DNA from 2 places in the Streptomyces sp. NPDC000404 genome. Region 2 is predicted to be linked to the other one. Evidence: riboswitches for the same ligand, from Rfam matches in the RefSeq annotation. Region 2 holds a riboswitch; the other holds the start of a gene.
The links. A riboswitch is a leader RNA that binds a small molecule or an ion and turns the genes downstream of it on or off. The one in region 2 is predicted to bind glycine.

Region 1: another riboswitch for glycine. It lies ahead of gcvT (glycine cleavage system aminomethyltransferase GcvT); the one in region 2 lies ahead of gcvP (aminomethyl-transferring glycine dehydrogenase).

What each region holds. Positions count from the first base shown of each region.
Region 1 covers NZ_JBEPDN010000005.1:382,232-385,632, reverse strand. Annotated here, with positions in the region: gene ABT345_RS11895 (enhanced serine sensitivity protein SseB) at 1-365, opposite strand, end outside; gene ABT345_RS11890 (AAA family ATPase) at 543-1,370, opposite strand; glycine riboswitch at 1,662-1,754, shown strand; gene gcvT (glycine cleavage system aminomethyltransferase GcvT) at 1,902-3,029, shown strand; gene gcvH (glycine cleavage system protein GcvH) at 3,184-3,401, shown strand, end outside.
Region 2 covers NZ_JBEPDN010000002.1:603,840-607,240, reverse strand. Annotated here, with positions in the region: gene ABT345_RS05735 (DNA polymerase IV) at 1-540, shown strand, start outside; gene ABT345_RS05730 (PRC-barrel domain-containing protein) at 590-970, opposite strand; glycine riboswitch at 1,085-1,181, shown strand; gene gcvP (aminomethyl-transferring glycine dehydrogenase) at 1,369-3,401, shown strand, end outside.

The DNA.
Region 1 (3,401 bases), on a different contig from region 2:
GGGTTGACGGCGATACCGAGCTGGGGCGGCAGCCCGCGGGCGAACTCCTGCGCCGGGGCGACGGTGAACGACATGTGCGCGCCGACGGTCCGCAGGAACTCCTGCTCGGAGCTGAACACCGGGACGTACGCCACGTCGTCGATCAGAACGGTGGGCAGGTCCAGGCCCCGGCCACCGGGGCCCGCGCCGTCCGGGCCACCGCCGTTGGGCAGCGGCACCCACACCCGGCTGCGGCCCAGCACCTCCACGAGCCGGCCGCCCGCGCCGGGGTGGCCGACCGAGGCCGCGAGGACCTCTTCGAGTTCGTTGGCGGGCCACGCCAGCTGCGGTATTCCCTGCTCGATCCCCTGCTCGGGAAAGTCCATGTCCATCCATCCGCTTCCGTACCGCGCGCTCTGGCCGACGAGCCCGGGGTGGGTGTCCGTGAAGTCCCGTCGTCCGCCCGGCGCGCGCCAGGCGGGACTTTGCGGACACACCCTAGGGCCTGTCGCCACCCTCCCGCCGCCGCCCGGAGGGCGCGAACGGGAGTGTGACGACCGACCCTAGACGAGTGGCGGCGGCGCCGCGTCCGCCGCCCGGGGCGCGGGGCCCCCGCCGTCGAAGCGGAGTGCGCGCAACCGGTCCGCCGCGGCCCGGTCCAGCAGCACCGCCGAGGCGAAACCCCGGGGCGGACGCCCTGCCGCCGCGTCCCCGATCAGCCGCCGGGTGGCCGCGCGATGGCGGGCGAAGGCGTAGCCGGACACCCCGCGCCCGCGCGAGCGCTGACCGCACCGCGCCACCTCCGGCGGGACGTCGAGCAGCAGCAGGTGCGGGCGGCGCCCGCCGCGGGCGATCCAGCGGCGCACCCAGCGCTGCGTCCCGCAGTCGTGCACCACCGCGCCCCGGCCCGAGCGCAGCACCCGGCGCAGTCCGAGGTAGTGCGCCACCCGGACGAGTGGCCGGTAGAGCGCGTACGGCACCCGGCGCAGCCGGCCGCGCTCCCAGCGCTCGCGCACGTCCTGGGAGTCGACGCGGTGGACGGGCGCGCCGCCGTCGTCCGCCACCGGGACGACGCGGTGCATCAGGGTGCTCTTGCCGCCGCCCGGCAGCCCGGAGACGACGACCACCGCGCCCGCGGGGAAGCGGAGTTCGGCCGGCAGCGCGGCGGCGGGGCGGGCGCGCAGGTCGGTGACGGCGGGGGCGGCGGGCGACGCGGCCCCGCCCGCCGCCGGGGCGCAGGCCTCGCCCGGAGCAGGGGCGCAGCCCTCAGCCGGACCCGGGGCGCCATCCGGGTGCGGGCCCCGGCGCGGTCCGTGCGCGGCGTGCGGCTCCCGGGGCGGGCGGGGCCCGGGCACGAGGCGGGGCGGCGCGGTGCCTCGGGTCTCCGGCATGGCCGTGCGCATGGCTTCGCTCTGCACCGTGATCGCCCCTCCCCGTCCGGCGGGCCCGGGCTGCGGCCCGTCCCCTCCCCGCAGAGTGTCAAGGAAAGGTAATGCGCTTCAAGGCGCGGGGCGTTCCGGCGGCCGCCCCGGGTGCGGCGCGGACCGCGCGGAGGCGTTCGGTCCGGCCGGCCCGGCCGGTTCCGGACCGGGGCTCCTACGTGCGGCGATCCCGTGCAATGATGTCGGCGCCACGTGCACTTCGGTGTTCCGCCGTGCACGGTCAACTGCATACCGGCCGCTTGAATCCGCGCGGGAGAGTCCCCGGCCGCGCCGGGGCGCCGAAGGAGCAAGTCCTCCCTTGAATCTCTCAGGCCCCTATACCGCGCGGGCGAGGCAGATCTGAAAAGCGAACCGCGGCCCGGTCCGGGAGGCGGTTCCACCCAAGGTGCAAACCGGCCCGTTCGCGGGATTCCGGTGAACCTCTCAGGTTCCGATGACAGATGGGGAGACATGTCCTCTCATCCTGTCCGGGAGCCCACCATGACCGATGCCCCCCGCCGCACCGCGCTCGACGCCGTCCACCGCGCGCTGGGCGCGACCATGACCGACTTCGCGGGCTGGGACATGCCGCTGCGCTACGCCAGCGAGCGCGACGAGCACATCGCCGTCCGCACCCGCGCCGGCCTCTTCGACCTCTCCCACATGGGCGAGATCACCGTCACCGGCCCGCAGGCGGCCGACCTCCTCGACCACGCGCTGGTCGGCAACATCGGCTCCGTGAAGCCGGGCCGCGCCCGCTACACGATGATCTGCCAGGAGGACGGCGGCATCCTCGACGACCTGATCGTCTACCGCCTCGGCGAGACGGAGTACATGGTCGTCGCCAACGCCTCCAACGCGCAGACCGTCCTGGACGCGCTGACCGCCCGGGCCGGCGGCTTCGACGCCGCGATCCGCGACGACCGCGACGCCTACGCGCTGCTGGCCGTCCAGGGCCCGGCCTCCCCCGGCATCCTCAAGGCCGTCACCGACGCCGACCTGGACGGGCTGAAGTACTACGCCGGACTGCCCGGCACGGTCGCCGGGGTGTCCGCGCTCATCGCCCGTACGGGATACACCGGCGAGGACGGCTTCGAGCTGTTCGTCCGGCCGGACGACGCGGCCGCTTTGTGGGAGGCGCTGCTGGCGGCGGGCAAGGACGCGGGCCTGGTGCCGTGCGGCCTGTCCTGCCGCGACACGCTGCGCCTGGAGGCGGGCATGCCGCTCTACGGCCACGAGCTGACGACGGCGCTCACGCCGTTCGACGCGGGTCTGGGCCGGGTCGTGAAGTTCGAGAAGACGTCCAACGGCGGCGCCTTCGTCGGCCGCGCCGCGCTGGAGGCCGCCGCCGCGCGCGCCGAGGAGCAGCCGCCGCGCAAGCTCGTCGGCCTGATCGCCGAGGGCCGCCGGGTGCCGCGGGCGGGCTACGCGGTGGTCGACGCCGAGGGCACCGTGATCGGCGAGGTGACCTCCGGCGCGCCGTCGCCGACCCTGGGCAAGCCGGTGGCGATGGCCTACGTCGACGCCGCGCACGCCGCCCCGGGCACCGCGGGCGTCAAGGTCGACATCCGTGGCAGCCACGAGCCGTACGAGGTCGTCGCGCTGCCCTTCTACAAGCGGGAGAAGTAGCCCGTATCCCCCGCGGGCGAAGTAGCCCGTAGCGGGACACATCACCACCGTTGGGGCCGCCGCGCCGGGCCGGTGCGGCCCGGCCGCCACCGGTGTGTCTCACTGTGCAAGACCCCTTTCACCACCACACCCTCGCGTACAGGAGAATCGACCCATGACCAACCCCCAGCACCTGCGCTACAGCAAGGAGCACGAGTGGCTGTCGGACGCCGCGGACGGCGTCGCGACGGTCGGCATCACCGAGCACGCGGCGAACGCGCTCGGCGATGTCGTCTACGTGGACCTGCCGAAGGCCGGCGACACCATCACCGCGGGTGAGACCTGCGGCGAGCTGGAGTCGACCAAGTCGGTCAGCGATCTCTACGCGCCGGT
Region 2 (3,401 bases):
CATCCAGGGCTGGACGTCGTCCATGACGAGTACGGCGCCGGGTGGGTGCAGGGCAGCGGGGTGGGGCGGGTGACGGTGCGGTTCGAGCAGCCCTGGTCGGCGCCGGGGCGGGTGCGGACCTTCGCGGTCGACGATCCGGCGCTACGGCCCGGGGAGCCGCTGCCGCTGGTGGGCGGTGCGCCGGAGCCGGATCCCGTACGGGGCGGAGCGGGGCCGGCCACGGGCGGGGAGGGCGAGGCGAGCGCGATGGCTGGTGGCCCGATGTCCGGAGCCGGTGGTCCGGATCCGGATGCCCTGGAATCGGACGGGCCGGGTGCGGGCCGGGTGGAGCCGCGCCGGACGGAGGCGATATGCCGTGAGCCCGGAAGCCAGAAGGCGGAGCGTCCGGGGCCCGACCGCCCGGAGGCACATCGTCAGGACCTGGTGCGCCCGGAATCCGGCTGGGCAGGAGCGTCGGGCGAGGGCGAGCCCGTAGAGGGGAGGGGTTCGTCCGGCCCGTCGGAGATCTCTGCTCCGGGAGAGGCCTGTCGCGGTTCCTGACGCGTTGACCTGGGGTGGGGCTGCGGGTCGTCCGTCACAGGGGTTGCGGTCAGTCGTCCGGGCCCGCGATGGTGCCGAAGTTCTTGTCGGCGGGAGGCCGGTCGAGGTCCGCCGGGGAGGTGATGTCCAGCCGGTAGTGGTGGTAGAGCTGGAGTTCCTGCTCGGGGGAGAGGTGGCGGCCGACGCCGAAATCGGGGGCGTCCTTGATCAGCTTGCGGTCGTAGGGGATGTGCAGGGCGTCGTCGACCAGGCGGCTCGGCTCCAGGGGGACGAAGGCGTCGCGGCTGAAAAGTCCGGTGCGCACCGCCGCCCATTCGGGTTCGCCGGTCGCGTCGTCGAGGTAGACCTCGTCCACGGTGCCGATCTTGGCGCCCTGGCGGTCGTACGCCTTGCGGCCGATCAGGCTCCGCGGGTCGATATCGGTTTGCACGGCCCCTCCAACTGGTCGCAACTGCCTTGTGACACCTACCAAACGGCACATTTCTCATGTCGGCCACTCGAAGGATCCCCCAGATGACGCGCTGGTAGGCTGGCAAATGGCCGCTGACCCCGTGCGGGAGAGTCCACGTCGTTCGCGGCGCGGACGCCGAAGGAGCAAATCCTCCCCGGAAACTCTCAGGCACACGTACCGCTCGGACGAGGTCACTCTGGAAAGCAGGGCGGGCCACGGACGACGCAGCGCCGGAACCCCTCCTCACCGACGGTGAAAGCCGGGCCGCGGCTGCGGGCCGGTGAAGCTCTCAGGTTGAGATGACAGAGGGGGAGGCCGTCCGGGCACCAGCGCCGTGGTGCCCCTCGTAGGTCGTTGAGACCAGGAGGCCCCCGCAGATGACCACCCATCGCATCCCCTTGACCGAGCTGGAGCGCGGTACGCCATTCGAGCGCCGGCACATCGGCACGGACCACGAGGCGCAGGCGAAGATGCTCGCGCAGGTCGGATTCGGTTCGCTGGACGAGCTGACCGCGGCCGCCGTACCCGATGTGATCAAGAGCGCCGAGGCGCTCGGGCTGCCGCAGGGCCGCTCGGAGGCGGAGGTCCTCGCCGAGCTGCGCGCACTCGCCCAGCGCAACGAGGTCCTGTCGTCGATGATCGGCCTCGGCTACCACGGCACCTTCACGCCGCCGGTGATCCTGCGCAACGTCATGGAGAACCCCGCCTGGTACACGGCGTACACCCCCTACCAGCCGGAGATCTCGCAGGGCCGGCTGGAGGCGCTGCTGAACTTCCAGACGATGGTCGCCGACCTCACCGGCCTGCCCACCTCGGGCGCGTCGCTGCTCGACGAGGGCACCGCCGCCGCCGAGGCGATGGCGCTCTCCCGCCGGGTCGGCAAGGTCAAGCAGGGCGTCTTCCTCGTCGACGCCGACTGCCTGCCGCAGACCGTCGCCGTCATCCGGACGCGCGCCGAACCCACCGGTGTCGAGGTCGTCGTCGCCGATCTCACCGGCGGCATTCCGGCCGAGATCGCCGAGCGCGGCGTCTTCGGTGTGCTGCTGCAGTACCCGGGTGCGTCCGGTGCGGTCCGCGACCCCCGTGCGGTCATCGCGCAGGCCCAGGAGCTGGGCGCCGTCGTCACCGTCGCCGCCGACCTGCTGGCCCTGACCCTTCTCACCTCGCCGGGGGAGCTGGGCGCCGACATCGCGGTGGGCACCACCCAGCGCTTCGGTGTCCCGATGGGCTTCGGCGGCCCGCACGCCGGCTTCATGGCCGTCCGCGAGAAGTTCGCCCGCAGCCTGCCCGGCCGCCTGGTCGGCGTCTCCGTCGACGCCGACGGCACCAAGGCCTACCGCCTGGCCCTGCAGACCCGTGAGCAGCACATCCGCCGCGAGAAGGCCACCAGCAACATCTGCACCGCGCAGGTGCTGCTCGCCGTCATGGCCGGAATGTATGCGGTCTACCACGGCCCGGACGGGCTGGCCGCCATCGCTCGCCGCACTCACCGCTACGCCGCGGTCCTCGCCGAGGGCCTGACGGCCGGTGGCGTGGAGCTGCTGCACGGCGCGTACTTCGACACCGTGACCGCCCGGGTGCCGGGACGGGCCGCGGAGATCGTCGGCGCCGCCCGGGACGCCGGTGTCAACCTCCGCCAGGTCGATGCGGACCACGTCGGCATCGCCTGCGACGAGACCACCGGCCGGACGCAGCTCGCCGCCGTCTGGCGCGCCTTCGGTGTCTCCGGCGACGTCGAGCAGCTGGACGCGGCGGCCGCCGACGCGCTGCCCGAGGGCCTGCTGCGCACCAGCAGCTACCTCACCCACCCGGTCTTCCACCAGCACCGTTCCGAGACCGCCATGCTGCGCTACCTGCGCCGCCTGTCCGACAAGGACTACGCGCTCGACCGCGGCATGATCCCGCTCGGCTCCTGCACGATGAAGCTGAACGCGACGACGGAGATGGAGCCGGTCACCTGGCCGGAGTTCGGGCAGCTGCACCCCTTTGCCCCCGCCGAGCAGGCACAGGGCTACCTCACGCTGATCCAGGAGCTGGAGGAGCGGCTGGCCGCCGTCACCGGCTACGACAAGGTCTCCATCCAGCCGAACGCCGGCTCCCAGGGTGAGCTGGCCGGTCTGCTGGCGGTGCGCGCGTACCACCGCGCCAACGGCGACGAGCAGCGCACCGTCTGCCTCATCCCCTCCTCGGCGCACGGCACCAACGCCGCCAGCGCCGTGATGGCCGGGATGAAGGTCGTCGTCGTCAAGACCGGCGAGGACGGCGAGGTCGACACCGAGGACCTGCGCGCCAAGATCGACAAGCACCGCGACGAGCTGGCCGTCCTGATGGTCACCTACCCGTCGACCCACGGTGTCTTCGAGGAGCACATCACCGAGATCTGCGCCGCGGTGCACGACGCGGGCGGCCA